DNA from 3 places in the Terribacillus sp. JSM ZJ617 genome. Region 1 is predicted to be linked to each of the others. Evidence: predicted binding sites of a transcription regulator. Region 1 holds the regulator's gene; each other region holds the start of a gene.
What was found. The regulator LexA, encoded in region 1, represses DNA repair genes until DNA is damaged. The targets are predictions, from matches to a motif close to CGAACATATGTTCG.
Positions count from the first base shown of each region.

Region 2: uvrB (excinuclease ABC subunit UvrB) is a predicted target of LexA. The motif match lies at 5,452-5,465, and genes of this name have one in related genera.
Region 3: ruvA (Holliday junction branch migration protein RuvA) is a predicted target of LexA. The motif match lies at 4,464-4,477, and genes of this name have one in related genera.

Region 1 is NZ_JBISEQ010000002.1:290,550-301,163, reverse strand. Features, by position in the region: gene ACH6C1_RS07775 (response regulator) at 1-261, opposite strand, end outside; gene ACH6C1_RS07770 (Na(+)/H(+) antiporter subunit B) at 236-709, opposite strand; gene ACH6C1_RS07765 (cytochrome c biogenesis CcdA family protein) at 764-1,459, opposite strand; gene ACH6C1_RS07760 (YndM family protein) at 1,546-1,959, opposite strand; gene ACH6C1_RS07755 (nucleotidyltransferase domain-containing protein) at 2,204-2,950, opposite strand; gene ACH6C1_RS07750 (YneF family protein) at 3,224-3,445, opposite strand; gene sirA (sporulation inhibitor of replication protein SirA) at 3,489-3,887, opposite strand; gene tkt (transketolase) at 4,045-6,048, opposite strand; gene ACH6C1_RS07735 (DUF896 domain-containing protein) at 6,175-6,399, opposite strand; gene ACH6C1_RS07730 (YneB family resolvase-like protein) at 6,442-7,101, opposite strand; gene lexA (transcriptional repressor LexA) at 7,386-8,015, shown strand; gene ACH6C1_RS07720 (hypothetical protein) at 8,305-8,685, opposite strand; gene ACH6C1_RS07715 (DUF2188 domain-containing protein) at 8,866-9,087, shown strand; gene ACH6C1_RS07710 (SDR family oxidoreductase) at 9,187-9,945, opposite strand; gene ACH6C1_RS07705 (TetR/AcrR family transcriptional regulator) at 10,089-10,614, shown strand, end outside.
Region 2 is NZ_JBISEQ010000001.1:973,645-984,258, forward strand. Features, by position in the region: gene ACH6C1_RS04705 (DEAD/DEAH box helicase) at 1-2,897, opposite strand, end outside; gene ACH6C1_RS04710 (PTS sugar transporter subunit IIA) at 3,013-3,507, opposite strand; gene ACH6C1_RS04715 (peptide chain release factor 3) at 3,763-5,352, shown strand; gene uvrB (excinuclease ABC subunit UvrB) at 5,524-7,512, shown strand; gene uvrA (excinuclease ABC subunit UvrA) at 7,518-10,397, shown strand; gene ACH6C1_RS04730 (YojF family protein) at 10,521-10,614, shown strand, end outside.
Region 3 is NZ_JBISEQ010000002.1:755,045-765,658, forward strand. Features, by position in the region: gene ACH6C1_RS10105 (TIGR04086 family membrane protein) at 1-58, shown strand, start outside; gene yajC (preprotein translocase subunit YajC) at 93-356, opposite strand; gene tgt (tRNA guanosine(34) transglycosylase Tgt) at 373-1,509, opposite strand; gene queA (tRNA preQ1(34) S-adenosylmethionine ribosyltransferase-isomerase QueA) at 1,539-2,567, opposite strand; gene ACH6C1_RS10125 (DUF2905 domain-containing protein) at 2,590-2,790, opposite strand; gene ruvB (Holliday junction branch migration DNA helicase RuvB) at 2,787-3,788, opposite strand; gene ruvA (Holliday junction branch migration protein RuvA) at 3,801-4,415, opposite strand; gene ACH6C1_RS10140 (BofC C-terminal domain-containing protein) at 4,536-5,021, opposite strand; gene ACH6C1_RS10145 (hypothetical protein) at 5,183-5,392, shown strand; gene ACH6C1_RS10150 (LysM peptidoglycan-binding domain-containing protein) at 5,432-6,547, opposite strand; gene pheA (prephenate dehydratase) at 6,637-7,500, opposite strand; gene ACH6C1_RS10160 (ACT domain-containing protein) at 7,519-7,968, opposite strand; gene obgE (GTPase ObgE) at 7,996-9,276, opposite strand; gene ACH6C1_RS10170 (Spo0B domain-containing protein) at 9,286-9,819, opposite strand; gene rpmA (50S ribosomal protein L27) at 9,949-10,239, opposite strand; gene ACH6C1_RS10180 (ribosomal-processing cysteine protease Prp) at 10,254-10,583, opposite strand; gene rplU (50S ribosomal protein L21) at 10,592-10,614, opposite strand, start outside.

The sequences.
Region 1 (10,614 bases):
GCGCTGCTGCCCCATGGCAGAACACATGATCACCTTTGCATTTGGATCCTGTGTGATAATCTCTTTTAAAGCTGCAAGCCCATCCATATGCGGCATTGTAATATCCATAAAGACGATATCAGGCTCTGTTTTCAGATATTGAGACACAGCCTCGTGTCCATCTGCTGCTTCTCCGGCGATTTCATAATTGTTTTCGATAAGCAGGCCACGCAATGTTTTCCGCATGAATTTTGCATCATCTACTATTAGTATCTTTGCCACTTGCATTCTCCTCACTGCTTGAACGATCTTGTGCGATTGACAGGATGATCGTCAGAGCTATACCAACAACAGTAAGATATACCCCTAGATCAAAAAACGTCGCTGTAGCCAATTCCAGCTCGCCTAAAACAGGCAAGTGGATATATGTAAACGTATGGCTCAGGAATGGCTGTCCAAATAGGAATGACCCTGCACTAGTCAGGATGGCGATAAGCACACCTGTTACTGTCAAAACACGATAGTTGATCGGCAAGATCTTGCTGACTGTCTTGAAGCCATATGCCATATACATGAGCACTAAAGCAGCAGCAGTCCCAAGTCCTCCAATGAATCCTCCACCCGGAGAATTATGGCCTGCAAAGAACAGATAGACCGAAAATCCGAGCAACAAAAAAGATATGAGCACGGTTGTTGTTTTGAAAATAAGATTATTCGGCGAAAATTCCACATTCGACACCCTTTCCCTACATATTTTAAACTACTTCTCTCTTTTTTTCACGATTTAAAAACCGTAAAAAGAGAAAAAACTGGCTAGATAGGAAGTAATCTTTGTCGTTAGATCGAATAAAAGCAGAATGCCTATGAGAATCAGGAAATATCCACTTATTTCATGCAGTATTTTTCCGGTTCTTCTTAATCGTTGCAGTCGAGATCCGAAGAACCCCCAAATGAAGAAAGGAATGCTGAAGCCCAGTACATAAGCTGCCATAAGAGGGACAGCCCCGAACGGCTGCAAGGCAGCGCTTGTCATGATTCCTGCAAGTATAGGGCCTGTACAAGGTGTCCATCCCATTGCGAAGGAAAGTCCGATCAGGAACGAACCAGCATATCCAGGCGGCCTGTTTTTAAAACGCAGCAAGGTTTTGGATGACTGCCACCTTCCTCCTAGCAGCCCTATCTGCACTGCACCAAGCAGAATCAGCATGATTCCTCCGATGACTCGTATATAGGATTGGTATGTAAAAAGCCATTCAGATAACGCTAATGCGCTGTACCCAAGCAGTAAAAAGATTGTTGAAAAGCCAATCAGGAAGAAGACTGTATGCAGAAGCCATCCGTTTTTATATGTTCTTTTATCAGGTGAACCTGGAATGACACCAGTCAGATAAGAAAGAAATGCCGGATAAAGAGGAAGTACACATGGTGAAAGAAAGGAAAGGAACCCAGCCGTTACAGCCAGCAGTATTGTTACCTCCATACGAATTCCTCCTGTTAAAAACTTATAAGCAAAAGGAATCCCCAAAAGGGATTCCTTTCTTTAGTTATTCTCCACTATAGCACAGTTCAGGACATCCCAACAGTTTGGGCATTATGATCCTCGATCACATGATTATTAACATAGCGATGGAAGAACCATTCTCCGATACCAATTACGACCGCGGAGATCAGAGATGCCATCACAACATTATCATCAGGATTCAATAAAGCTTCCCCTAACAGCCAAAGAACGATGAAAGTCAATATTGCGTCACTAACTGTCGCAATTGCGTTCCGCTTTGTAAAATCACCGTCAGGCTTACTTCGGTCACCAGCTCTGCTTAAAATGAGTAAGTCACCAATCACATATGCCGCAATTGTCAAAACGACACTCATCAGTAGCGTATCGCTGAATTCCGTATCGAACATAAGGGTGAAAACAATCCATAAAACAGCTAAAATCATGATGAATTTGATCACAAGTGCTTTCACATGTTTCATTTCTTATCACTCCTTTTTTAATCAAATACCATTATCGCTGCAGATTCAAACCTATTTGTCTGCATTAAGAGTGTTGCCAGATTCATACATTTCATACCTTTGGTCTTCATTAAAAGGAGGATGACAGCACGTTTTCATGAAATGCTAAATCGCATTTTGAAGTATGCAAAGTATATGTAAATATTATCTTACCTTGTGGTCATTACATTCGGCATCTTGATTCTATCTTAATTAATGCTAGGATTTATTTACCAATTGCAGCCGAATTGATACGAATCAAAAGCTGATTAATCGCATGATAATCCGGCTTCTCAGGAAGTGTGGAATGCTCAGCTGCTCTCTTAAGATCATTGTCTAGTAGCTCTATAAGCTCTACAGCTTCACCAAAAGTGTATGCACCCTTCCTACAGTCGAGCAAGAAGCTGCGATTTGGTCTAAATGTGCTAAAATCGCCTGTCTCTAATATCTCAATAGCACTTGTCAATAACCTGACGCTATGCATAAAGAACTTCGTGTCATATCCATAAAGGTCTATCAAGTCCTGTCTGCCTGATCTGCTGACATTTCTTTGTTTTAACTTCTGAATTTGAGAATTAGCATACCCCCCGAACTTCTTTTGGATTGCTTTAGAAAGGAATAGATGCCGGTTATCAATTAGCTGCTGCCCTGGTTCTGTTATTTTTAAGTACTGATCTTTGTTCAAAAACAAGATTTCTATGTTATTTGGTACACCTATCATTGCGTCCTTAACGAACTTTGTAATATGAATAATATTGATATCTACATCGTCTTTCGTATTTTTGAAATTCTTGCCGCCGCTGCTGTTATATTCGTTGAATGATTCCAATCCTAAGAAGTAATTTACTGGCGGAATGCAGATACCTTTGTAGTCTTTATCCGAGTCTTCCGTATTCGTTCCATAAGCATAGCTGCCTGTTAAAGCCATTATAATGGTTCTTTCTTCAAGCCAATCATAATCGATGGATCGCATCTCTTTACCACTCCCCTTCAGTTAGTGTTATCAAGAAATGTATATTAAAAACTTATGATTTTTCAACTGCTCCTCCTGGTCCGCGTTAAATATATTATTTAACATAACCATATAAAACAGGATTTGAACAAATCAAAAAACCACTTTTCCTGCTAAATCTCTTAGCAGAAAAAGTGGTTCCTGGATTCAATTAACTATTACCAGCAATCAAATCCCTTGTTTGCAATGCCAAATCGCCAACTTAAAACGTCAAAGCTATATAGAAATAATTGCTTATTTACCTTGTTGGTTATTCATTGCGCGCATCATTTGGTTGATTTTCTTTTGTGATGGTTTTTGACCCATTTGCATCATCATTGTACGAAGCATCTGTTCATTAATTGGCGGGTTTTTCTTAAGATAGTTCATCATGTATCTTCTGGCGATGAAAAATCCAAGCGCAACGCCGATAATCAATGCAGCCAGTGCTATAAGTACGACCCAGATCGGACTCATATTGGCTTCCTCCTTCAAAATATCTCTAATCTAGTATAGACAATCAAAAGGAAGAATACAATAGATGAACCCGTGATTGCAGGTCATTTTTTATGATAGGCGCAATCCAGCCGCAATTGTTGGCTGCTGGCTCTATAATAAAGAAGGAAGAATCAAAGTGGCGGAGCTCTGAAAAGACAGTCTCTTCGGCCGTCGTCAAGGAATCGCATACCACTCGGAGATAGTGCTGATCCGTCTCGATATAGACGCCATCATCCTGAAGAAGGGCTTGCTGAAGTGACGCTCCGGGAGGAAAATCATAAGTGATATAATCCAGCTGCTCTTGCACATATGCAGTATTCTCCACTTGACTGGAGAGGAAAAAGCGATAGAGGATATCCGATTTATAAAAATAGCGGAAATAGATCTCGTGTTTCACCCAATAGACGAAGTATTCTTTCACAAGCTTGTCCCTCCTTCTCCTTTGAAAGAATAGTATACGCTAGGATCAATGCTTAATCCCTCGGAACTTGTAGCAAAGGGACACGAAGTTAAAAAGGTTTACTCGAATTTTGTCATAAAAGAAAAAGACCGGCCAACATCTACGGCCGGTCTTTCTATTAATCCAAAATGGATTTCACTTTTTCAATCACATTCTCAACAGTAAAGCCGAATGCTTCAATCAATTTATCTCCGTTGCCAGAGGCACCGAAAGTATTAATACCGATTACTTTGCCTTCATCACCGACATATCTTTCCCAGCCTAGCGGAGAAGCCATTTCGATACCAACACGTTTCTTCACTGCTGGAGGAAGGACGCTATCCTTGTAGGACTGCTCCTGAAGCTCGAAACGATCCCAAGAAGGCATGCTGACTACTGACGCCTCGATGTTTTGTTCACGAAGTGCTTCTTGTGCACGTACAGCCAACTGAACTTCTGAACCAGTTGCAAGAAGCAATACATCAGCCGTTTCCTTCTGGGCTGGGCTTACAACATACGCACCCTTCTTCACGCCTTCATACGCAGCTTGCTGCGTGGATGGAAGTGTCGGAAGATCTTGACGAGTCAAAACAAGCGCCGTTGGAACCTTATCAGATTCAAGCGCCAGTCTCCATGCAGCCTGTGTTTCGTTACCGTCTGCAGGACGGACAACACTCAAGCCAGGCATTGCGCGCAAGGATGGCAGCTGTTCGATTGGTTCATGTGTTGGACCATCTTCTCCGACTGCAATAGAATCATGTGTCAATACGTATGTCACAGGTGTTCCCATCAATGCAGACAAACGGATAGCTGGACGCAAGTAATCGCTGAAGACGAAGAAAGTACCACCGTACACTTTCAATCCACCATGAAGTGCCATACCGTTCAGTGCAGCACCCATTGCGAATTCACGTACACCGAACCAGATATTGCGTCCGCTGTAGTTGGCTTTGGAGAAGTTCTCTTCTTTTGCAAGCAATGTTTTATTCGAACCTGCAAGGTCAGCACTTCCGCCGAACAAGCTAGGCACTGCATCTGCGATTGCGTTCAATACTTTACCAGAAGCAGAACGAGTGGCAGTCTTGTCTTTGCCCTCTTCATATGTCGGAAGCGTATCTGCCCAACCTTCTGGCAATTCACCTTTGATTGCAGTAGTCAGTTCTTTTGCAAGCTCAGGGTGCGCTTCCTCATACTTAGCAAATAACTCATTCCAAGCCTTTTCTGCTTCTGCGCCTTTTTTGATGACTTTCTCTTCGAAATCACCATAAACCTCTTCCGGAACGTGGAATTCTTCATGCTCCCACTTGTAATATTCCTTCGTAAGCTTCACTTCATCAACACCTAGCGGTGAACCATGGGAAGCGCTTTTTGCTGATTTGTTCGGAGAACCATATCCAATAACTGTTTTCACTTCGATCAAAGTTGGCTGTGTTGTATTCGCTTTTGCTTGTTTGATTGCCTCACGAATCGCATCTACATTTCTGCCTTCTTCGACGCGGATAACTTGCCAGCCATAAGCTTTGAAGCGATCCTCTACGTTTTCAGAGAAGCTGTGGTGAAGATCACCATCGAGAGAAATATCATTGGAATCATATAGCACGATCAGCTTGTCCAAGCCAAGGTGGCCTGCAAGTGAAGCTGTTTCATGCGAAATACCTTCCATTAAGTCACCATCACCACAAATTGCATATGTGTAGTGATCTACAACAGGGAAGCCCTCTTTATTATACTTCGCTGCAAGATGCGCCTCTGCCATCGCCATACCAGTAGCCATCGCGATACCTTGTCCAAGCGGACCAGTAGTTGCTTCGACACCATCTGTATGATGGACTTCCGGATGTCCTGGTGTACGTGATCCGTACTGGCGGAAGGATTTCAAATCATCAATGGATACTTTGTATCCAGACAAATGCAAGAGGGAATACAATAACATGGAACCATGTCCAGCAGACAATACGAAACGGTCCCGGTTGAACCAATGGGAATTCTTCGGATTGTGAGCCATGAAATCGGTGAAAAGCGTATAAGCCATCGGCGCTGCACCCATCGGCATACCTGGGTGGCCGGAATTCGCTGCTTCGATTGCATCGATTGATAACGTACGAATTGTATTAATGGAAAGCAATTCTGTAGTCTGAACCATGTAAACATCCCTTTCATCTAGCAAATTATGTACTCTTGTTCATCCTATACAAAAATCTTCCGATAAACAAGGATTTATATATAGAAAAAGAAGGGAAAGGCTGTACATAGAGTCAGCCATCCCTTCTTATTCCTCTTCACGTAATTTTTTTACTTTTTCTGGTGTTACGTCATTGCCTTCACGATCCATAACTGTCATCGACTTGAACTGGTTTTTGAATGAAGAACGTACATTTCCCAGATATTCCTGTCTTAGTTCCTTTTGCTCTTTCTGTTCGCTAAGGCTGAGTCCTTCTGCCTTTGCTTTATTTGCTAACGCATTGAGGCGTGCTAATTTGTCTTTACTTAACATGTGTATATGCTCCTTTAAGCATTAAAGTTGATACACACTATGTTACCCGCTAGCGTCTTCCGATTCAAGCGAAAGATATTCCTGGTACCTTCTATGTACGGTCGCCTTTGATACATGAAAGCCCATACCTCGCAGAACAGAGCTGATTTCCTGGAAAGTAAGCTTGTTATTTCGCAGCCTGATCACTTCTTGAATCGGAAAATCAATCCGCTCTCTGCCCGGTGCAGCCTGCTGATTGCTCAGATTCTTGCTTGGATTATATCCTGCCTCGATTGCCCTTCTCATACCCCGCTTGATCTTCATATTATGGATCTTCCGCTGATACTCCTCGACTATACCAACGATTTGGAGCACCATACCATCCGATTCCGAAAGCTGGAATTCGCCATGCTGGCTAAGTGTATAAACCTTGACCTCCAGCTTTTGAAGATGATGGAACAAAGCAATCTTTGTATTGCCTCGCCCCAACCTTGTCTCATCCTGAATGAGGAGACAGTCTGCTTCACGCGCTGTGAACAAATCCAGCATGCGAAAAATCCCCGGCCGTTCGATGTCATAACCGCTCTGCTTTTCTTCGATGATATCGATGACCTCTATGTCGGAGGACGCAGCAAGACTGATGAGCTCCTCGCGCTGGCGCTCAATCGAGCTTGCCTGCTCGTCCTTTTCTGTACTTACTCTGCAATAGATGACTGCTTTCATTGATGTACCCTCTCAGTTCGACTAATTAGACGCTCATTATAAGTGTAAAGTATAAGAAGAAAAGCGTGAAGCCGAAAAGCACATAATAGAATAGATCTGATTTCGCTAGTTTTTTGAACATGGTAGACCCCTCCGTGTTTTAAGAACGTGCGTTCTCTTTGTTAATTCCATTATATACGAACATAGGTTCTAGTCAAGGCTTTTTTTCGAACGGATGTTTGTATATTGCAATCTATCATGGTATACTCTATGTAATAAAAATATATGCACGGGGTGTTCGATACATGATAAAACTATCGAAAAGACAGGAAGCGATTCTAGCATACATAAAGGAGCAGGTACTCGATAAAGGGTACCCGCCATCCGTCAGGGAAATCGGCGAAGCAGTCGGCTTGGCATCAAGCTCTACCGTTCACGGCCACCTTTCCCGTTTAGAGAAGAAAGGTCTTATCCGCCGTGACCCGACAAAGCCGCGTGCCATCGAGGTATTATCATTGGATAGTGATGATCAGACAGATATTCCCCGCGGTGAGGCAAACTATGCTCCCGTTATCGGAAAGGTAACAGCTGGTATTCCAATTACTGCAGTGGAGAATATAGAAGAATATGTACCTGTTCCTAGCCATTTAGTAGGTCCGGATGATAATATATTCGTTCTGGTCATTGTTGGGGAAAGTATGATTGAAGCTGGTATTCTTGACGGAGACATGGTAATCGTCAAACAGCAGCAAACGGCTCAGAACGGAGAAATTGTTGTGGCGATGACCGAGGACAATGAAGCTACTGTGAAACGTTTCTTCAAAGAAGAAAATCAGATACGACTGCAACCGGAAAACAGTACGATGGATCCTATCATTTTGGATAATGTCAGCATTTTAGGGAAAGTAATAGGCTTATATCGCTCCATCCAATAAAATCGGCTTCGGCCGGTTTTTTTTTCATAGAATTTACACAGTTTCTGCCTGCTTTCGACATACTTTTTGGGTATATTAGATTATTCTATTACCAAAAGTTAGAAAGCGGGTGGTATCGTGAAGCTGTTTTACAAGCTTGTCTGCAAGTTGCGAGGCCGTCATAAGATTGATAGTGTCACTGATTCGTGTAAATGTGGATATACCAGAAGCTACCGCAGAGAACAACATAGTATGGATGATTATTATCTTAAAGAACGCTAAACACACATTGTATGAATAAGGAGCTTGCCTATACGGCAAGCTCCTCTTTTGTGCTTTTCATTATTGCCAGTTTCAATGCTTCGAGAAGGATACCTGGTGTCACTTTTTCGTATGTCTCCCCAAGTAGCTGCTTGGCACCATCCAGAATTCGCCGGTTACCCATCAAAGCTAACAGCTCATGTCCTTTTACTAAGATATCGTCAATAAAAACATCTCTATAGTCCTTAGAGTTTGTTACAACACCTAAAATGAACCCTTCCTGCAGCAGCACTTCTGCGTGATGTACGACATCGTATGGTATGCATGTTCCTACAGCGCATCGGTATTCTCTTGCTTTCGTTCCTTGGAGTTGGTCTGCTTCTAACTGTTCCAATATTTCATGAAATAACGTAACACGTAGTTTTGGCATTTGATCTCCTCCTTGTTATGGTTCTATTATTCCACATATCGTTTTTCAATCTCCTGAAAAGTTTGTACATTATTTCACAAATAAGTGACAACTTAGAGAACTGCTTGAACCATACTAACTTGCATTAATATAGCAATTATGTGGTATAGACCTTATGAGCCAATTATTGGAGGTGGAATAATGTCAAACTATCACACTAACCCAGACGGGAATGGCAGTTGGCAAGTTAAGAAAGAAGGGGCAAAGCGTGCTTCAGGCCGTTTTGTCAAGCAGAAAGAAGCAATGGATTATGGGAAAGAACTAGCTAAGCGGACTGAAGGCGAACACTTCATTCACGGACGAGACGGAAGAATTCGGGAACGTGATTCTTATGGAAATGATCCATTCCCGCCAAGGGGCTGAATTTAGTCATGGATAGAACGCAAAGGGCATTTAAAATCTTAAAATAAATAACAAAACCTGAAATAGTTTCAGGTTTTGTTATACATCTTCTGCTTTCTATTAGTATGCAGTCCATCCTGCGTCTGCTGCTATGACCTGCCCATTGACGAAGCTTGACTCATCAGAACCTAAGAAAAGAGCAAGTTGAGCGATTTCAGCTGGTTTCCCTACACGCGGCATTGTTTCATTACCAGTCATTTGACGCCCGGCTCCAAATTCCGAGATACTCGTCATAGATGCACTTATGTTTGTCTCGACCCCACCCGGGGCTATACCATTACACCGGATACCAGAGTGTGCGTACATATATGCCGTATTTTTCGTCAATCCAGTTACTGCATGCTTGGAAGCTGTATATGCTGCTCCTGCACGCGCTCCTCGCAAACCGCCTGCTGATATATTATTGACGATTACACCATGACCTTGTTCCAAGAAGATATTTGTAGCAATACGCATTGCCCTCATGACACCAGTGGTGTTCACAGCAAAGACGCGATCCCACTTCTCATCCGTAATCTCTCCTACCGGTTCCATCCCGTCCATAATACCCGCATTGTTAACCAAAATATCTAATTTACCAAATGCTTCTTTCGTTTCTGCAAATAACCGCTCCAAATCCGCTGACTCTGCGACGTTTGTACGGTTAGCAATTGCCGCGCCGCCCTTCTCCTTTATAGCCTCTGCAACTGCTTGCGCCCCTTCAAAGTTAAAGTCAGATACAACTACTTGTGCCCCTTCTTTTGCGTAAAGTTCTGCTATTGCTTTCCCCATTCCTGAAGCCGCACCTGTTACGATTGCTACTTTATCTTTTAATCTCATAATACAAGTCCCCCTTAGTTATTGTACATTTGTTCGATAAAATAATATTATATATTTGTAACTGTGTTCAATCAGCAGAATTAATCAGATTGTACAATATGGTACAAATTTTAAAAAAGTGTTCAATAAAAGGGGATTCTTCTTTGAATAAAAATGATTTGCGTGTTTTAAAAACAAAACAGAATATACACTTGTCATTAACGAACCTACTAAAAAAGAAGCCTTTAACTCAGATAAAAATAACTGAACTCTGTAAACAAGCCAATATTAATCGCGGGACATTTTATTTTCATTATCAAGAAATTGGAGATGTATTCAAGGAACTTTTTGAAGAGATTATGATAGATCTACGAAAATCCTATAATGAACCATATCGCTATAAAGAATATATTGATAGAGAAAAACTGGACCCAAAAACTGTCCGTATCTTCCATCACGTCAAAAAATATGAAGAGTTTTATAAAATAATCTTATCAAAAGAAGTATCTACCGAGTATTATTACATGCTGTTCGATGAAATACGCTCAATCCTTTTCGAGGATAAACATACAGCTTACCTCGAGGAAAAAGATTATTTATTCTCTTATATGTCAAATTCAATCATAGGTTTAATTATCGAGTGGTACCGCCGTGATTTTCAAGAATCAGCTGATAAAATGAATATACATT
Region 2 (10,614 bases), on a different contig from region 1:
AAGCCGTCTTTTTCTCCTTCGTTGAACGCTTCTGCCATCTGCATTCTTTCCTTGGCGGGTGTACTGCCATCCAGATAGAAGACGTCCGTTTCATCCAGTGCCTGCTGGATAATTCCCAGCATGCTGGCGAACTGGGAGAAAATCAAGAATCGTTTATTGCTTTGCTTCAGTTCTTGGATAACCTCGAGCAGCTGCTCCAGTTTACCTGATTGGCCGCTGTAGTTCTCAATGAACAAAGATGGGTGACAGCAGATTTGGCGCAGTCGTGTCAGTCCTGCAAGTATTTCGAGTTTACCGCGATCGAAACCTTTCTCTGCAATCGTCTGATCGATCTTCCTGCGTATCCGCTCCAGATAGGCGACATACACTTCTTTTTGTTCCTGCGTAAGATCTGAATAGTTCGTTGTCTCGATCTTTTCAGGAAGCTCGTGCAGTACGTCCGTTTTTACTCGTCTTAGGATGAATGGGCGCGTCATCCGGGCGATCTTTTCCGGTTCCAAATCTGTGAATGACCTCCGGCTTCGGAATAGACCAGGTGAGATTGTGTGGAAAATCGACCACAGCTCCTCAAGCCTATTTTCGATTGGGGTGCCACTCAGTGCAAATCGTTTACCAGCTTGGATCAGTCCGACGGCTTTGGCAGTTTGCGTTGCATGGTTTTTGATTGCCTGCGCTTCATCCAGGATCAGACTATCGAATACATGCCCAGCATACACATGATGATCAATCCGCAATAAAGGATAAGACGTGATGATAATATCATGCTCTTCCAGCTGGGAAAGCTGTTCCTGCCGTTCTGCTGCCGAGCCTGAAATAACTAGTGTACGCATGCTTGGAGCAAATTTCTCAAATTCCTTCTGCCAGTTATAGAGCAGAGAGGAAGGTACGACGATCAGAGCAGGACGTGCAGCTGGGTTAGCTTCTCGTTCTGATGTGAGATAGGTAATCGTCTGCAGTGTTTTCCCAAGTCCCATATCATCTGCCAGAATACCGCCGAGTCCGTAATAAGCTAGTGTTTTCATCCATTTGAAGCCAGTCAGCTGATAATCCCGCAGTGTTGCCTGCAGTCCAGATGGCAAGTCAAACTCGATTTGTTCCGGATGGCGAAGCCGCTCAATCAGTGTCTGGAATGCGGCTTCCATTTCAGCTCCGCGTAAGGACTCTTCTACTTGCATACTTTGAGCAATCGGTACGAAAATATGCTGATTATTCAGCTGGTTCTTTTTGATTTGCATCTGTTCAAGGAAGTCCTGGAAGTTCTCCATGGATTCCTGCTCCAGATCGAGCAATGCACCATCTGGGATACGGTAATATCTTTTCTTCTCTACCATTGCCTGCAGGACATTGCTAATATGTGCCTCTGATAAACCGGACACATCAAAGCTGATTTCAAGCATCCCTTTTTCCTGCTGCAGTCTGACGGAAGAGGAAACCTCATGCTGATCATCGGCTTGCATCGCTTGCACCCGGCTGGAAATATACACTTCAGCCACTTCTTGTAAAGCGGGCAGATGCTCATGAAGGAACACATACATATACTCTACATTGAGCAAGTGGAAACGGCCTTTGGAAAAGCGGAATCCAGCAGCATGCAATTGCTGCAGGACTTTATCTTCCTTAGCGGGCTGACGTTTGATGACAGGCATGTCTGCCTGCTGTTCTCCTGGCTGGATGACGTGATCTCCATAATGGAAAGATACACTGGCATGCAGTACATCATCCGTCTCATCCAAAAAGACTTTTGCAACAAGGGGAGCCATTTCGACTTTGCTCCGGACTGTTTCAGCAACATGCACATGTCCGATCTGTTCCAGCTTGCCAACAACCTGCGACACAAAACGGTCAACGTTCTTATCCGATACAGTCTGAGGTGTATCATGGCGATAAGGAAGGATGGCGAACAGTTCCTTGACCAATTCCCGCTGGTCGGGAGGTACAGGATATAGCGTGTCATCCTTGACTAGGTAATGGTAGTTTTTGATATATTCATATGCTGCGATATCCTGTACTCCTAGCTGCAGCATGTCGTCTTCATCCGTTGAAAGATAGAAGTCCAACCGTGCTGGCTGACTGCTCACCTGAAATGTATCCATCGGTTCAGTATGCAGCAAATGGAGTGAGGCACCTGCATCTGCAAGCTGTGGCAGCAAAGTCTTGGCTAGTGAAGGCGTCAGCTTGATCGCACGTTTTTCCGACTGAAGGGAAGAAGCTGTGAAATCATGAATCATACTGTTCTCACAAGCTTCCAGCAATCGCTCCAGGATAGCTTTGTCCTCGGGTGTAACAATATGTACACCAGGATCGAATGCAAAACTCGGCGTCAGCTGATAGCGGGTTTGATGCAGCACACTTCGGAGAAAGTCCTCAGCTAGGCGCACGATGTAGGTGCGGGCTGTACCTGCCTTCAGTTCGACCTCGAAGACCGTGTTACCGTTGGTTTGCATAAAGCGCTGTTCGACCTTATATTCCAGCTTCAAAGTTTCCGGAGGCTTTGATGTCAGTCGTTCGGAAGGAGATACGAATGCTTGTACAAGCCGATCCGTGAAATCAGTTTGACGGGCAGCTGTCGGTGCAGCTGTTTCTTCGGTAACTGTGTATCCATTGCTGTCAAACCGGTTTCGGCTGACCGCGATCAAAACAGCAGCGATATGCTTGCATGTATAATGGGTGTGATAGGCGGGGCAGCTGCACACACCATCAAGATCGTCGTCCTCAAAGAAGAAAATCCGTACAGGATAGTTTTCGGTGCCGCGGACAACAGCCTTCCATTGGTTGATGGATGGCGTGAAGCTCAGACCTTGCACACGCCCTTTATTGACATACTCCAATCCTCTTCGGTAGAATCGATCGCCTGTCACTTTGATGATATCTTGTTTGTCGAGAAAATAAGATTGCATGAAAGCCCAGTCTCCAGTCTAAAAAAATCATTATCTTATCATTATAACAGATATAGCTATAGCCTTCCCTAATAGGGCAAAATAAAAAACGACAGCACATGGCTGCCGTTTCAATTTATTTCTTCTTGACTTGGAATATCTGAGTTTCTCCAGCGATAGCTTGTTCCGGGTAGAGTGCTTCCAATGTGTACTCGCTTGCTTCGTAGTTGGTGACGATCACCGGGGTGATGCTGCTTTTCGCATTTGCCTCGATGTATGCTTTTTCGAAGGTGACGAGCTTATCGCCAGCAGAGACTTTATCGCCTGCTTTGACAAAAGTCTCAAAGCCTTCTCCCTTCAGATTGACAGTATCCAGACCGATATGAAGGAGCAGTTCCAACCCCATTTGTGTTTTCAAGCCGATGGCATGCTTTGTTTCAAACACTTGAACGACTTCTGCATCAATAGGACTGACAATTGTCTCATCTGTCGGTTCAATAGCGATACCGTCTCCCATCATCTTTTCGGCAAACACTGGATCAGGTACTTCCTCAAGCGGGACCACTCTGCCATTGACAGGGCTTACAAAACTTTCTTCCGTAATATTCTTACCGAATAGTTTCTTTAGCATATTATGTCTCTCCTCGGGATAGATCGATATTTTGATGAAAATCTTATTACTATCATATTAAAGCGTTTTCTCCTTGTGGGTCAATGAAAAACATCCAGTCAGTTGGATATTGCCTAAAAGCGCTAACATTAGGTATAGTAGAGAAAGACTGATTTTTGGAGCGGAAATGAGGTTTGACGCAGTGTGATATAAGAAATCAAATCACAAAGACAATCAGGCTATACGAATGATAATAGAACGGTAGGTAATGAACCGATGCAAATAAAACAAGAAGTACAGAAGCGTAAGACTTTCGCCATCATCTCCCACCCGGATGCCGGGAAGACGACAATGACTGAGAAATTGCTCGTATTCGGGAATTTGATTCGTACTGCAGGTACGGTAAAAGGAAAGAAATCAGGCAAATTCGCAACATCTGACTGGATGGAAATCGAAAAGCAGCGTGGAATTTCTGTTACATCATCTGTAATGAATTTCCCATATAAAGATTATCAAGTGAATATCCTGGATACACCAGGACACGAAGATTTCAGTGAAGATACGTACCGGACGCTGACGGCTGTGGATAGTGTTGTCATGATCATCGATGCGACAAAAGGGATTGAAGCACAGACATTGAAGCTTTTCAAAGTGTGTCGTATGCGCGGTATTCCAATCTTCACTTTCATTAACAAGCTTGACCGGGAAGGACGGGAGCCGCTGGAGCTATTGGAGGAAATTGAAAGTGTATTGGATATCGAGACATATCCAATGAACTGGCCAGCAGGAATGGGCAAGCGTTTCCTAGGTATTTTCGATAGATACAACAAGCAATTTGTCCGCTTTAATGGAAATGAAGAAGAATCATTCATTCCTTACGATGAGCTGGACGATCCGGCGTATGCCGATTTAACAGGCAATTCCACTTTTGAGGATACGAAAGGTGAACTGGAGCTTTTAGAGGAAGCCGGCGACCAATTCTCATTGGATCGTGTGCTTGCTGGTAAGCAGACACCAGTTTTCTTTGGGAGTGCACTTGCACCATTCGGGGTACAGACTTTCTTTGATACATTCGTTAATCTTGCACCTGCGCCAGGCAGCCGTCGCACGACAGAAGGTATCGTGTCTCCCGAGAAAGAAGAGTTCTCTGGATTCATCTTCAAGATTCAGGCAAACATGAACCCGGCTCACCGTGACCGGATTGCTTTCCTGCGGGTCTGCTCAGGTAAATTCGAGCGTGGTATGAGCGTCAATTTAGCTCGTTCAGCTAAGCCGATCAAGCTTTCCCAGTCACAGCAATTCGTCGCGTCATCACGTGATACAGTCGAAGAAGCTTATGCCGGCGATATTATCGGTATTTACGATCCGAACATCTACCGAATCGGGGACACACTCGTCGAAGGCAAAGCGAATTTTGAATTTGATGAGCTGCCGCAATTCCCGCCGGAAGTGTTCAAGAAAGTTACCGCCAAAAACGTTATGAAAGCCAAGCAGTTCCAGAAAGGAATCGAGCAGCTTGTTCAAGAAGGAGCAATCCAGCTGTTCCGCGGTAAACGCGACAACAGCTATATCTTAGGTGCAGTCGGAGAGCTTCAGTACGAAGTATTCGAATATCGAATGAAAAACGAGTATAATGTAGAAGTGGTATTGGAATCGATGGGAGAACGCATTCCTCGCTGGCTGAAAGCCGAGCAAGTGGATGAACGCCTATTCGACGAGCGCAGTCTGCTCGCACAGGATCGCGAAGGGGATTACTTGGCATTGTTCAAGAACGATTTCGCCCTCCGCTGGTTCACGGATAAAAATCCGAAAGTCGATTTGATTGATCTATTCGAGGTCAACCAATACGACCAAGCTTCTAACTAATAATAAAGCCGTCAAATTTTGGCGGCTTTTTGCTATCTATTTGTTTATGTTTCGTATATTAGGTAAACATCTATACTAGCAGGTATGTGGAATTTTAAACGAATGTTTGTTCGTATTTTTATATATTTTATGCTATGATAAAAATAGCAAACAGAACGGAGGAATTTGGCATTGAAGGAAAAGGAAACGTTTGAATTAGTATCTAAATACAGCCCTCAAGGTGACCAGCCGAGAGCAATTGACCGTCTTGTGGACGGTATCCATCAGAAAAAGCGGCATCAGACATTGCTAGGTGCGACGGGTACCGGTAAGACGTTCACTATTTCAAATATGGTGAAGGAAATTAATCGCCCAACCCTTGTCATTGCCCATAACAAGACATTGGCGGGTCAGCTGTACAGTGAGTTCAAGGAATTTTTCCCGAACAATGCAGTTGAATATTTCGTCAGTTATTATGATTATTATCAGCCAGAAGCATACGTACCGCAAACTGATACCTTCATCGAGAAGGACGCAAGCATCAATGATGAAATCGATAAACTGCGCCACTCTGCTACATCTGCTCTTTTCGAACGCAATGATGTGCTGATTGTGGCAAGTGTGTCCTGTATCTATGGTTTAGGTTCCCCGGAGGAATATAAGAGCCAGGTGCTGTCTGTTCGCGTCGGCATGGAGAAAGATCGGGATGAGCTGCTTCGTAATCTAGTTGACATCCAGTATGCACGAAATGATATCGACTTCCAGCGCGGAACCTTCCGAGTACGCGGCGATTCTGTCGAGGTCATCCCGGCTTCCAAAGAAGAGCATTGTATCCGTTTTGAGTTCTTTGGTGACGAAATCGACCGGATCCGTGAAGTAGATGCGCTGACAGGCGAAATCATCGGCGACCGTGAACATGTCGCGATTTTCCCTGCATCCCACTTCGTAACCCGCGAAGAAAATCTTAAAAAAGCTATCGTTAATATAGAGAAAGAGCTCAAGGATCAGCTGGCTGTATTCAAGGAGCAAGGCAAACTGCTGGAAGCGCAGCGTCTTGAGCAGCGTACAAACTACGATTTGGAAATGATGCGGGAAATGGGCTTTTGTTCGGGTATTGAAAACTACTCAGCTCAGCTTACCTTCCGTGAACGTGGTGCTACGCCGTATACACTATTGGACTTCTTCCCGGACGACTTCCTTGTCGTCGTCGATGAGTCCCATGTTACGCTGCCGCAGATAAGGGGAATGTTCAATGGAGACCAAGCGCGTAAAAAGGTGCTTGTAGACCACGGCTTCCGTCTGCCATCTGCAATGGATAACCGGCCGCTCACATTCGATGAATTCGAGAAGAAGACAGAACAGCTCGTCTATGTCTCCGCAACACCGGGACCTTATGAAATCGAACATACACCGGAGATGGTCGAGCAGATCATCCGGCCGACAGGATTGCTTGATCCGGAAATCGATATCCGTCCGATTGAGGGACAGATTGATGATATTATCAGTGAAATTTACAAACGTACCGAAAAGAATGAGCGAGTATTAATCACGACACTCACGAAGAAAATGTCTGAGGATTTAACCGACTATTTGAAGGATATCGGTATTAAAGTCGCTTATTTGCATTCAGAAATCAAAACGCTGGAACGGATTGAAGTCATCCGGGATTTGCGCGTTGGGAAGTATGATGTACTTATCGGAATCAACTTGCTTCGAGAGGGCTTGGATATTCCGGAAGTTTCCCTAGTGGCTATCCTTGATGCGGATAAGGAAGGATTCCTGCGATCAGAGCGTTCGTTAATTCAGACAATGGGCCGGGCAGCTCGTAATGAGAACGGGCATGTCATTATGTATGCAGATAAAATTACTGATAGCATGCAAAAAGCAATGGATGAGACGGCACGACGCCGTGAAATCCAAATCGCTTACAATAAAGAGCATGGCATCACACCGCGGACGATTCAGAAGGAAGTACGGGATGTCATCAAAGCTACAATTAGTTCCGAAGAGTCCGGAACAAATAAGAAAGATACACCGGATTTGACGAAGCTGACGAAGAAAGAAAAAGAACAAGTCATAGCCAAGATGGAAAAAGAAATGAAACAGGCTGCACGCGACCTCAATTTCGAACGCGCTGCCGAGCTTCGTGATCTTGTATTGGAACTTAAAGTGGAAGGGTGAAGAAAGTGGCGAAGAAAAATATTTCTGTCAGAGGCGCCCGCGCCAATAACTTAAAAAATATCGATGTTGATATACCAAAGGATAGTCTAGTCGTATTGACTGGACTGTCAGGTTCAGGAAAATCCTCGCTCGCTTTTGATACCATTTACGCAGAAGGACAGCGTCGTTATGTGGAATCTTTATCTGCATATGCCCGCCAGTTCCTTGGTCAGATGGACAAGCCCGATGTGGATTCAATCGAAGGCTTGTCGCCAGCTATCAGTATCGATCAGAAAACGACAAGTAAGAACCCGCGCTCTACAGTCGGGACCGTTACGGAAATCTATGATTACCTGCGTCTTCTGTATGCCAGAGTAGGACGTCCGACTTGCCCGAGGCATGGTATTGAAATCAGCTCTCAAACAGTGGAACAGATGGCCGATCGTATTTTGGAATTCCCAGAGCGTTCTCGATTGCAGGTACTTGCACCTGTAATTTCCGGCAAGAAAGGTGAGCATGTGAAGGTGCTCGAAAAGCTTAAAGCGGAAGGCTATATCCGTCTTCGTGTTGATGGAGAAATGATGGAGATTCATGATGACATCAAGCTGGAGAAAACAAAGAAACACTCTATTGAGGTTGTTGTCGATCGTATTGTCATAAAAGAAGGTGTTATTGGTCGTTTGACAGATTCCTTGGAAACGGCACTTGCACTAGGAGACGGAAAAGTCATCGTGGACGTGATGGATGTCGAGGAGCTGCTTTTCAGTGAGCATCATGCTTGCCCGATTTGCGGATTCTCTATAGGAGAACTGGAGCCTCGCATGTTTTCTTTCAACAATCCTTTTGGTGCGTGCTCGTCCTGCGACGGACTTGGTACGAAATTAGAGGTCGATCCCGATCTTGTCATCCCGAATAAGGATTTGACACTGCGCGAGGGAGCCATTGCTGCATGGGAACCGACTAGCTCCCAATACTATCCGAAGCTTCTGGAAGCTGCCTGCAGCCATTTTGGCATCGATATGGATGTACCAGTGAACAAACTGCCGGAGGGACAGCTTGATATCCTGATGAACGGTAAGAAAAAGGACAAGATCCACTTCCGCTATGAAAATGATTTTGGCCGTGTCAGAGAAAGCAATATCGAGTTCGAAGGTGTTCTGACTAATATTGCGCGGAGGTATCGGGAAACAACATCGGATTTCATCCGCGAACAGATGGAAAAGTATATGAACAACCGACCGTGTCCGAAATGTAAAGGTCACCGCCTGCGTGAGGAATCGCTTGCGGTTCTTATCAACGGACATCATATCAGCAATGTTACAGCCAAATCCGTCATTGAAGTGAAGCATTTCATGGAGGACCTTGAACTGAACGAGAAGGAAAGGCAGATTGCCTTCATGATCACCAAGGAGATAATAGACAGGATCACATTCCTGAATAATGTCGGCTTGGATTATTTGACGCTTTCCCGTTCGGCGGGCACATTGTCTGGCGGAGAAGCGCAGCGTATCCGTCTTGCTACACAGATTGGATCAGCTTTAACTGGTGTCTTGTATGTACTGGATGAACCTTCCATCGGACTGCATCAGCGTGATAACGACAGACTGATTGAAACGATGAAACGAATGCGTGATCTTGGCAATACGCTTGTCGTAGTTGAGCATGATGAGGACACGATGATGGAAGCGGACTGGCTAATTGATGTCGGACCTGGTGCTGGTGAACATGGCGGGCAAATCACGAGTCAGGGAACACCAGCAAAGGTGATGAAAGATAAAAAATCCCTTACTGGACAATATTTATCTGGGAAGAAATTCATTCCGCTGCCTTTTGAACGACGCAGTCCGGATATGGAGCGTTCCATTGAAATCATCGGAGCAGAAGAAAATAACTTGAAGAAAGCATCTGCCAAGATTCCGCTTGGTTTGTTCACAGCGGTGACAGGTGTTTCTGGATCCGGTAAAAGTACATTCGTCAATGAGATCCTGCACAAAACCCTGGCACAAAAGCTTAACCGGAGCAAAATAAAGCCTGGTAAACACAAAGAAATTAAAGGATTGGAGCATCTGGACAAGGTAATCGATATTGACCAGTCTCCAATCGGGCGGACTCCTCGCTCGAACCCGGCTACGTATACCGGTGCTTTCGACGATATCCGTGATGTGTATGCCAGCACGAATGCTGCAAAGGTTCGCGGCTATAAAAAAGGCCGTTTCAGCTTTAACGTGAAGGGCGGGCGGTGTGAAGCTTGCCGCGGTGATGGAATCATCAAGATTGAGATGCATTTCCTTCCAGATGTTTATGTGCCATGTGAGGTTTGTCACGGTAAACGATATAATCGTGAAACACTTGAAATCAAATATAAAGGTAAAAGTATTGCAGATGTACTGGATATGACGATTGAAGAGGGATTGGAGTTCTTTGCCAACATCCCGAAAATCAAGCGTAAATTACAGACGATATCTGATGTGGGTCTTGGCTATGTAAAACTGGGACAGCCTGCTACGACATTATCCGGCGGTGAGGCGCAGCGCGTGAAGCTTGCCAGTGAATTGCATAAACGCAGTAATGGGAAGACATTCTATATTCTGGATGAGCCGACAACCGGCTTGCATGTAGATGATATTTCCCGATTGCTGAAGGTGCTTGAGCGTATTGTGGAAAATGGGGATACCGTCCTTGTTATCGAACATAACCTCGATGTTATCAAAACAGCTGACTACCTTATCGACTTAGGTCCTGAAGGCGGGGATCGAGGCGGAGAGATTGTAGCGACTGGTACACCGGAAGAAGTGGCAGAGGTGCCTGCATCCTACACAGGGAAGTACTTGAAGCCGATTCTTGAGCGTGACCGCGAACGTACGACTAGCCAGATAGAGTATGCAACGCATGTTGCGGAACGCTAAAAAGATACAGCGTGGCTTTTGCCCGCTGTATCTTTTTACATAGGAAAACGTCAAGATGAGCATTACAGTGGAATTTGTAGTAAAATATTTGTTTAGATATAGCTTTGGAAGGAGCGACTTACGGTGAAGCCGATTGATTTGAATGAAGTGCAAGAACAAATAGATGCATTTGCTGGAAAAAAAGTGTTTATACATCTGGAAACGACAAATGGTGCAT
Region 3 (10,614 bases), 460 kb from region 1:
TCTAGCAGCCGCCCTGGTTGGTGGTATGATCGGTGTCAACATTAAAACGAGCACATAAAAAAGACAGGAGAGAAATCTCCTGTCTTTGTCTTTTACACTTCTGAAGGTTTAACGTCACGGATCGCATTACGATCGAACGTCAATTTACTGCCGTCATCCGTAGTCAGGACTACAGATGCCTCGTCTATAGCATGCACCTTACCATGTAAACCACCGATGGTAACGATGCTGTCTCCTTTTTTCAAGCTAGACTGCATTTCTCTAACCTGTTTCTGACGCTTCTGCTGCGGACGAATCAACAGGAAGTAGAAGATGACAAACATTAATACAATCAGTATTAAACTTTGAATATTCATTCACTGCTCCCCCTTTCTAGAAATTCTTCGCGTTCGGCTTGTTGAAACCATAGCTTTCGAAGAATTCATCTCGAAAATCGCCAAGTCGATCCTCTTTGATCGCCTCTCTGACTTTCCTCATCAATTCTATCAGAAAATGCAAGTTATGGTAAGTAGTAAGCCTAAATCCGAATGTTTCGTTACATTTGATAAGGTGGCGAATGTAAGCGCGTGAATAGTTCTTACATACCTTACAATCACAATTCTCATCAATCGGACCGAAATCACGAGCATATTGCGCATTACGGACAACAAGACGGCCCTTGGATGTCATACATGTTCCATTACGTGCAATACGAGTCGGAAGCACACAATCAAACATATCGATACCGCGGATCGCACCGTCAATCAAGGAATCTGGTGAACCAACACCCATCAAGTAACGCGGTTTATCCTGTGGCAGCCACGGAGTGGTAAATTCAAGCACACGGTTCATGACGTCCTTCGGTTCACCGACAGACAGACCGCCGACAGCATAGCCTGGGAAGTCCATACTGACAAGATCTTGTGCACTCTGTTTACGAAGGTCTTCAAACTCACCGCCCTGTACAATTCCAAATAGTCCTTGCACATCCGGTCGAGCATGCGCAGTTAAGCAGCGTTCTGCCCAACGGCTTGTCCGCTCTACTGATGCCTTCATATAATCATATGTCGCTGGATACGGCGGACATTCATCGAATGCCATCATAATATCACTGCCGAGCGCATTCTGGATCTCCATTGCTTTTTCAGGGGAAAGGAATAGCTTCTCTCCGCTGATATGATTGCGGAAATGAACGCCTTCTTCCTGAATATCTCGAAGATCACTCAGACTGAATACCTGGAAGCCGCCAGAATCTGTCAGAATAGCACCATCCCAGTTCATGAATTTATGCAATCCGCCTGCTTCTCGGATAATCTCATGTCCCGGACGGAGCCAAAGGTGATAGGTGTTTGATAGAATAATATTCGCGTTAAGTTCCGTTAATTCCTCCGGACTCATTGTCTTTACCGTAGCCAGTGTTCCTACTGGCATGAATGTTGGCGTTTCAAAGCTCCCGTGGGGTGTATGTACGATACCGAGCCTAGCGCCTGTCTGCTTATCTTGTTTAATGAATTCATAACGAATTGCCATATTATAGGACTTCCCTTTCTATTATCAATCTATACGAGCAGCATTGCATCGCCAAAGCTGAAGAAACGATAGCGTTCTTCTACAGCAGTCCGGTACGCATCGAGGATGAAATCCCGACCTGCAAATGCACTGACAAGCATGATCAATGTGGATTTCGGCAAATGGAAATTAGTGATCAAGCCGTCAATAGCTCGATATGTGAAGCCAGGATAAATGAAAATATCCGTCCAGCCGCTTGCTGCCACGAATTTCCCATCATGGTCCCGCGTGATTGTTTCCAAAGTACGAGTGGATGTAGTCCCGACTGAGATGATCCGTCCGCCGTTTGCACGGATCCGTGTAAGCTGATCTGCTGTTTCCTGTGACATTTGATAGAATTCAGCATGCATTTCGTGCTCCTCAATCGATTCCACACTAACAGGGCGGAAAGTTCCCAACCCAACATGAAGTGTGATGAACGCGATTTCCACACCTTTTTCCTGGAGATTGGCAAGCAGCTCCTTCGTAAAGTGCAGACCTGCTGTCGGTGCTGCAGCTGATCCTTGTTCTTTGGCATAAACAGTCTGATAGCGCTCCTGATCAGGCAGCTGTTCCTTGATATAAGGCGGTAAAGGCATTTCACCAAGCTGCTCAAGGACTTCATAGAAAATGCCGTCATAATGGAATTCTACAATTCGGCCACCATGCTCCAGCAATTCCTTACATACAGCTGTTAGTTTTCCGTCACCAAAGCTAAGCTCTGTGCCGACTTTGACTTTCTTGGCCGGTTTGACCAGTACCTCCCAGCTGTCACCTTCTATCTGCTTCAGTAATAGAATCTCTACTTTTGCCTGTGTGTCCTTCTTGATACCATACAATCGTGCCGGAAGCACACGTGTATCATTCAGTACAAGACAGTCTCCAGGCTTTAAATAGTCACCGATGTCAGCGAAGTGACGGTGTTCCATTGTCTTCTCTTCTTTATTTAACACAAGCAGCCTTGACGCTGTCCGATCCTGAAGCGGCGTCTGGGCGATTAGTTCTTCTGGTAAATGAAAATCGTAATCCTGTATATCCATACCTGTTAACTCCTAGTCTGTATCAGCGAAATTTGTTGAATAGGAACAAGATGAGCGACAGTACGATACTTGCTACAATCGATGTTACGATTGGAAAGTAGACTGTCGTGTTCCCTTTCTTTAAAACGATATCTCCTGGCAGTCTGCCAATAAACGACATGATAATGCCGATTATAATACACACGACGCCTATAAGAATAAAGATTTTTCCTATGCCGGTCAAGCCCCTGGCACCTCCCGGTTGAAATGGGCATAGGCAAGCGGAGTTACAACCCGGCCGCGCGGTGTTCGCTGGATAAATCCAATTTGCAGCAAATACGGTTCATATACATCCTCAATCGTCTGGGATTCTTCCCCGATTGTCGCGCTGATTGTATCTAGTCCGACAGGGCCTCCGCGGAATTGATCCATGATAGTCGTCAGCAGCTTATGATCGATATGATCAAGACCTTTTTCATCTACCTGCAGCTGATTAAGCGCTGCATGGGTCGTCTCCTGCGTGATATAGTCTTCCCCTTTGACCTGGGATATATCGCGCACCCGTTTCAAGAGCCGATTGGCAATCCTGGGTGTTCCCCTTGAACGCAATGCTACCTCGTTGGCTGCAGAAGGATCAATCTCGACATCGAAAATTACCGCTGTCCGCTCGACAATGCTCGCCAAATCTTCTGTATTATAGAATTCAAGGCGACTCAGTACACCAAAACGATCTCTTAATGGTGCAGATAATAATCCAGCTCTCGTCGTCGCGCCAACCAATGTGAATGGCGGCAAATCGAGGCGCACGCTTCTAGCACTCGGTCCGGTTCCGATTACAATGTCCAAAAAGAAATCTTCCATAGCAGGATAGAGTATCTCCTCGACCGCTCTTGGCAAACGATGGATTTCATCTATGAACAGCACATCGCCTGCTTCAAGTGAGCTAAGAATCGCTGCCAGGTCACCTGCTTTTTCAATTGCTGGTCCGCTCGTTGCCCGGAAAGACACGCCCATTTCATTGGCAATGATCGACGCCATTGTTGTTTTCCCCAGACCTGGTGGTCCATAGAGCAATACATGGTCAAGCGGCTCATCCCGCATCTTAGCTGCCTCTATGAAGATAGCCAGATTTTCCTTTGCTTTATGCTGGCCGATGTATTGCTTTAAGGTGGACGGGCGCAGACTGAGCTCGATCACTTCGTCTTCCTGTTTCAATTCGTTCGTTATCATGCGATCTTCCATCTTCGCACTCCTTTATTTCTTTTGACTTAACAAAGCCAAGCCTTTCTTGATCAAGTGATCCGCACTGTCGCTGTCTTCTTTTTTCAGCTGCGGCAATACAGCTTTGATTTCCCGCTCCTGGTAGCCAAGAGCCCGCATTGCATCTTCCGCATCAGCTAATGCAAGACGTTTCTTAGATGTATTGCTTTCTGTCCCTGCAGATGCTTCGATTGCAGTAAGCGATACCATATATACAAGCTTACCCTTCAAATCGAGTACCATCTGACGTGCGGTCTTCTTACCGACACCCTGGAAGCTAGTCAGGAATTTATCATCTTCCCGTTCGATTGCTGCAACAAATTCCTCGACATTGACCCCTGCTAAAATCTGAAGGGCATTTTTAGGTCCGATACCAGATACCCCTAGCAGTTTTTGAAACAAAAACTTGTCCTCTGTATTTTTAAACCCGAACAAAGTCTGGGCATCCTCCCGTACATAATGATATGTATGGACAAGCGCCTCCTTGCCTTCTTCCATCTGGAATTGGAAAGGATTCGGGCAGATGATCTCATAACCTACACCGTGTGCCTCTACAAGCACCGCTTCGTCAGTAATTCCAGTAATATTTCCTTTTACATACGCTATCATGCTGTTTCTCTCCTACCTGAATCAATAACTAGCTTCTATTTTACCACACAAGCGTATGTTCGTATAAGGGTAATGGCGAAAAACAAGAAAAGGACCTCCCTCTCTTGAGGGACGACCCTTTCAACTTGGCATCGGTGCTATATCATTCTTGGAACGGAATGCTTCCAGTACATCCTCATAGACTTCTCTGGATTGAATCTTGATCCCATCTTCAAGCTCTTCTGCTTGATGGCTTTCCAGCTTGCCCTTATTTATCTGATAAAACGATTGGATTGCCTGCTGGTCAATCGGTCTGCCTTCGAATATCGTCAGTTTCCCTTTGTAAATACCGAAATAGCCATTCTTCTTTAATGAAGGGGAGATATCCATTACTTCTTGCTTAAATACAACCAAACCTTCTTTTTGGGAAACAAGCTGCCAATCATGATAGGTTGACCAGAAATCTTCCATTGCATAGATTTTCTCTTGATGGGTTACCTCTGTCTGCTTGCCATCTATATATTGACGCTTCAGTACGACCTTTACTTCTACTGGATCCGCAGCTTGCGCTGTTATACTCGGAACGAATAAAAGGAAAAGCAAACAAAAGACTAAGAATCTCCTCATGATCTTCCACCCCTATTCCGTTGCTTTTGCCTTCATTTTTTCCTGTCAGCGCTTCTTTATCCGTTTTTTTGAAAAAAAAATGATTTGACCGACACTTTTTTGGTTTTCTTTTCGATTATATGTGGTAAAGGATTAGAAAGTTAAACAAAGGCGGGATAAAAGTGAGAAACACTACGCAGCAAAAGTACCTCCACTACGTGGAAGCGAAAAGCGAAGCAAACATGGCGAGCGTTTTCTCAGAAGAAAAAGCGACCTTGATACTTAGAAATCACATTCAGCACGCAGGTCTCTCCAAAGCAGAAGTACTTGCTTTGGAAGATAAGTATCGCCAGGATATGCACCGCATTTTCGAGGAACATGGTATATTATAAATGAAAGCCCCTTCAACGGAAAAAGGGGCTTTTTTTATTTCACTTATTTTCTTGTTCATCACCCGGCAAATCTTGGGCAGGTGTAGGCTCATAGAAATCGGCGAGCGGCTGCTGCACACCGTACGGATCTCTATATTCCGGCTGTTGTTGTGTAAATTCCGGTGCTGTCGGAAAAGGAATATCCGGACCGCAACAAGAGCGCATCGTCGCTGGTGGATAGGAATAAGGTGCTGCTTGGTTTTGTGGGTTATAAGGTACTCCCATCTGCTGACCTGGCTGGCCTCCCTGCATTCCCCAATCACCCTGCATTTGCTGGCCTGGCTGGCCTCCCTGCATTCCCCAATCACCCTGCATCTGCTGGCCTGGCTGGCCTCCCTGCATTCCCCAATCACCCTGCATCTGCTGGCCTGGCTGGCCTCCTTGCATTCCCCAGTCACCTTGCATTTGCTGGCCTGGCTGGCCTCCTTGCATTCCCCAGTCACCTTGCATTTGCTGGCCTGGCTGGCCTCCCTGCATTCCCCAATCACCCTGCATTTGCTGGCCTGGCTGGCCTCCTTGCATTCCCCAGTCACCCTGCATTTGCTGGCCTGGCTGGCCTCCTTGCATATTCCACCCTCCCTGCATCGGCGTACCGCCGTATCCTGGCTGCTGTATCAGCCAGCTACCGTGCTGCGGCGCCTGCTGCCAGGCACCTTGATGGGGTTGATAAGATGGAAAGCCATGCATCTGATGGCCTGGCGGCATTTGTGTAATCGTCTGCGTAGGAAGAGCCCCCATGTACGCTTGCTGCTGCGGCAGATTAGGAATGGAACCTCCACCTTGACCCGGCATAGAGATTTGCGGCATCTGCGGCATAATAGGATATGGAGCAGCAGACATGTCATCCTCTTGGATAGGCGGTGTATTATGGAACGTCGGAGCTGGTGTTTGTTGTCCAGCGTTTACAGGAGGAGTACCTCCTTCCGCTTCAGAGCGCAAGACCGCTTCCGTAGCTACTGCTTTTGCTGTTGACGGTATTTTGAGCTTCATTCCTGGCACCGCAAGCTCCGGTTCACGGATATGCCCATTCAATTGTCGTAATTCATCAAAGCTTACACCGTATTTTCTTGCGATACTCCACATGGTATCGCCTTTCTGTACAATATGAATCTTCAAAACTGAAACTCCCCTTTCATGAACTCACGCACTACTTCACCATCTTATGCATCTAATTCAAAAAGGTTGAAATAGAAAAAGCCGGCACGCTATAAATTCGCTCCGGCTTTTTTCTCATATTGATGAATCGGGTAGCTTCCAAGTACCGTCAGACTGCAGCCTAATGCTGTAAGTTCCTGCTGGACACCTTGAAAGAGTATATCCTCCGCTTCACATGTAACATCCATGATGAAAAAGTAATTTCCCAGTCCAGTTTTCATCGGTCTGGATTCAATCTTCGACATATTGATCTTCCGCCAAGCAAATGCTGCCAATACTTGATGCAGTGCACCTGCGTAGTCACTAGGAAGCGTTACGTACAAAGACGTTTTTCTGTTACTTCCTGAAACGATTGTTTCAGGAACCTTCGCTGCAGGGTCGGCCAAGATAAAGAAGCGTGTGTGATTATTTGCATAGTCATGGATATCTTCTTGTAAAATCGTCAGACCGAATTCTTTCGCAGCCAGTTCATTGCCGATCGCAGCGGCAGCCTCCTCCATTCCAGCAACCATCTCAGCCGCTGTACCAGTGGAGGAAGTAGCATGGGTAACTGCTTGCGGGAGCTTCGTATGCAAAAACTGATGACATTGTGCAATCGCATGACTATGGGAGTATACCGCTTCAATTTCACTTAACTCCATGACATCCTTTGTCAGTAAATGCTGTCTTATCGGTATGACAATCTCTCCGACAATCGGCAGTTTTGCTTGATGGATCAGATAATCCATCGTTATTGGCACCGTACCTTCAATCGTATTCTCGACTGGAACGACACAATAATCCATTTCCCCGTTTGTGACAGCATCCATACATTGCGGAATCGTCGCATAGCTGTATGCTTCTTCACCAGGGAATAACGCATCTACTGCCATTTTTGTGAATGTTCCCTTTGGTCCTAGATAACTGATCTTCATATTCCTCTGCTCCCTTGCCTAAGCTTCCGAACTCAAAATCTCTACTTTATCTACATATGCTAAAGCTCTCAGTTCATCAAGCAGCGACTGGATATCGGTATGCATACCAGCCGTATTCAATGATATGGTTACGTTGGCTCTTCCTTGCAGGGGTATCGTCTGGTGAATTGTCAGGATGTTTCCACCTGATCTAGCTACGATAGCCAATAGCTCAGACAGCGTACCAGTCCGATCCTCTAAGTGGAAGAATAGGGTAATCATCCGCTGCTTCACCATGGCGCGGAACGGGAATACCGCATCACGATATTTATAAAACACACTGCGGGAAAGGTCAACCTGCTGCACTGCATCGAAAACAGAAGCAACTTTTTTTCGCTCCAGCAGTTCCTTTGCCTGTAATGTTTTTTTCATCGATTCCGGCAGTACATCACTGCGTACGAGGTAAAATTGTTCTTCCTTCTCTGCCATGCTATCCCCACCTTGGCTCACACAGAATCAATCTATAAATTCAAACTCAAGTTCCAATAGACGGATTATATCGCCGTCTTTGGCTCCTCGCTTGCGTAATGCTTCATCTACGCCCATCGCGCGCATCTGTCTAGAAAAACGTCTTGCAGCTTCATCTCGATTGAAGTCCGTCATCTTGAACAGCTTCTCGATCGGTTCTCCATACAAGACGAATGCTCCATCCGGATCGCGAGTGATTTCGAATGGTTTCTCGGATTCCTCGAAACGATACACAACACGCTCTGTCTGTTCCTCGACTGGCTTTTCGGTTTTCGGAATCTGATCCAATTTGTCTGCAATAGCGTACAGCACATCCTGAAGACCATCTCGAGTAATCGCTGAAATCGGGAATACGTCAATGTCTGCTGGCACCTTCTCTTTGAAAACGACCAGGTTTTCTTCTGCTTCCGGAATATCCATCTTGTTTGCGATGATGATTTGCGGTCGAGTTGTCAGGTCCTCATTATATTTCTTGAGTTCCTCATTTATCGTCACATAGTCATCGTACGGATCACGGCCTTCAGTCGAAGCCATGTCGATTACGTGGACAATAACACGAGTACGCTCTACATGTCGCAGAAACTGATGTCCCAGTCCAATCCCTTCATGCGCTCCTTCGATCAATCCTGGCAAGTCAGCAAGTACGAAGCTGCGCTGGTCTTGCGTTTCCACAACGCCCAGGTTAGGAGCAAGCGTTGTAAAATGATAATCCGCAATTTTCGGTTTTGCTGCACTAACGACAGATATGAATGTGGATTTACCTACACTCGGGAAGCCAACTAGACCGACATCCGCGATCAACTTCAGCTCAATCTGTAGATTACGCTCCACACCTGGTTCACCATTTTCTGCAAAGTCAGGAGCAGGGTTGCGCGGTGTAGCAAATCGTGAATTTCCACGACCGCCGCGTCCGCCTTTCGCTATAACTGCTTCTTGTTCATGTTTCGTCAAATCCGCAATTACTTCTCCCGTATCTTCGTCACGAACAAGCGTACCTGGTGGTACTGGCAAGATGAGCGGCTCTGAATTTTTTCCGTGCTGCCCTTTACTCATACCATTTTCACCGCGTTTTGCTTTGAAATGGCGCTGATAACGGAAATCCATTAATGTGTTCAAACCTTCGTCAACCTTGAAAATGACATCTCCGCCATTTCCTCCGTCTCCACCTGCTGGACCTCCAAGCGGAACATATTTCTCTCTGCGGTAAGCAACTAAACCGTTACCGCCATCGCCTGCTTTTACAAAAACTTTGACCTGATCTACAAACATGGTTTCACCTCATATATTGCACGCCAGTACGATGGTACAGCGTGATTTCTTCTCTGGCAATGATTCGATTTTCACTTCCCGGACACATTCCTTCTGGCCGATCAATTGTAAATTATCCCAGCCAGTAAACATTCCGACAAACGACATTTCTATGACCGGCTCTTCCTGCCGCGTCTTTACATGGAGCAAGCCTTCATACAATTCCATCTCTTGTGCACTTTCACTTAATGCATCCACTACTGTTTCTAAGTTTTCTCGAATCCTCTTGTCATATTCCCAAATCTTCGGTATAGGCTCGTCCACTTGGAATTTAATCCGAAACTGAGAGTAGGTCCAGTTGAAAGAGAGAATCCAGACAAAAGTCTCTGGAATGTTCAGATTGGAGAGCTTTCGCTCCTCATCTGCCAAGTGAATGGCTTCCTCGATTTTTTCCTGTACCTTTTCATCCTTACCTAATTTAGAATAGCTATGTAGGAGTTGGAGCCGATTCATCCATTCATGGCGTGTAAATCCTAACAGCGTCATCACTTCATGATATTCCAACCGTATTCCTCCTTTACGAAAAAGAAGTGGAGAGGGCAACTCCTTTTTCATACTCAACAATATGTGGTGCAATAGATGTGGATTAGAAAAAAAGACTCTAACCCGAAGGCTAGAGTCTCTCTTCAAACATTAAGCTTCTTGAGCTACCGGATATACGCTGACCTTTTTACGGTTACGGCCATAGCGTTCGAATTTAACAACACCATCGATCTTAGAGAACAATGTGTCGTCTCCTCCTTTTCCAACGTTTGTTCCTGGGTAGATTTTCGTACCGCGTTGACGGTAAAGAATGGATCCGCCAGTTACAAACTGACCATCAGCGCGTTTTGCGCCTAGGCGTTTGGATTCAGAGTCACGTCCGTTTTTGGAGCTACCAACACCCTTTTTGGATGCGAAAAACTGCAAATCTAAACGTAGCATAGTGGTGCACCTCCTTATTGTTCGATGATTCTTATATGCTTGCCATAGTCCTGTTCAATCGTTTGAAGCGAGACGAGCATGCCTTCCAGCAGAAGAGACGCTTTATCAAGCTGCTCCTCAGACAATTGATCGGGAAGTACTACATGTAGATACCCACCGTCGCCGCCCTGCTCTACCTCTGGCTCAAACTCACCGAGAACGAAAAGGCTGTTCACTGCTCCAAAGCTTACTGCCGAAACAGCTGCACACACAAGATCATAGCCATAAGGGCCGCTCTCCGCATGTCCGCTAAGCTCAAAGCTGTGAATATCTTCATCGACACGGTTTATTGTAACAGTTATCATGGTTCGCCTTACGCGTTGATTTTGCCGATTG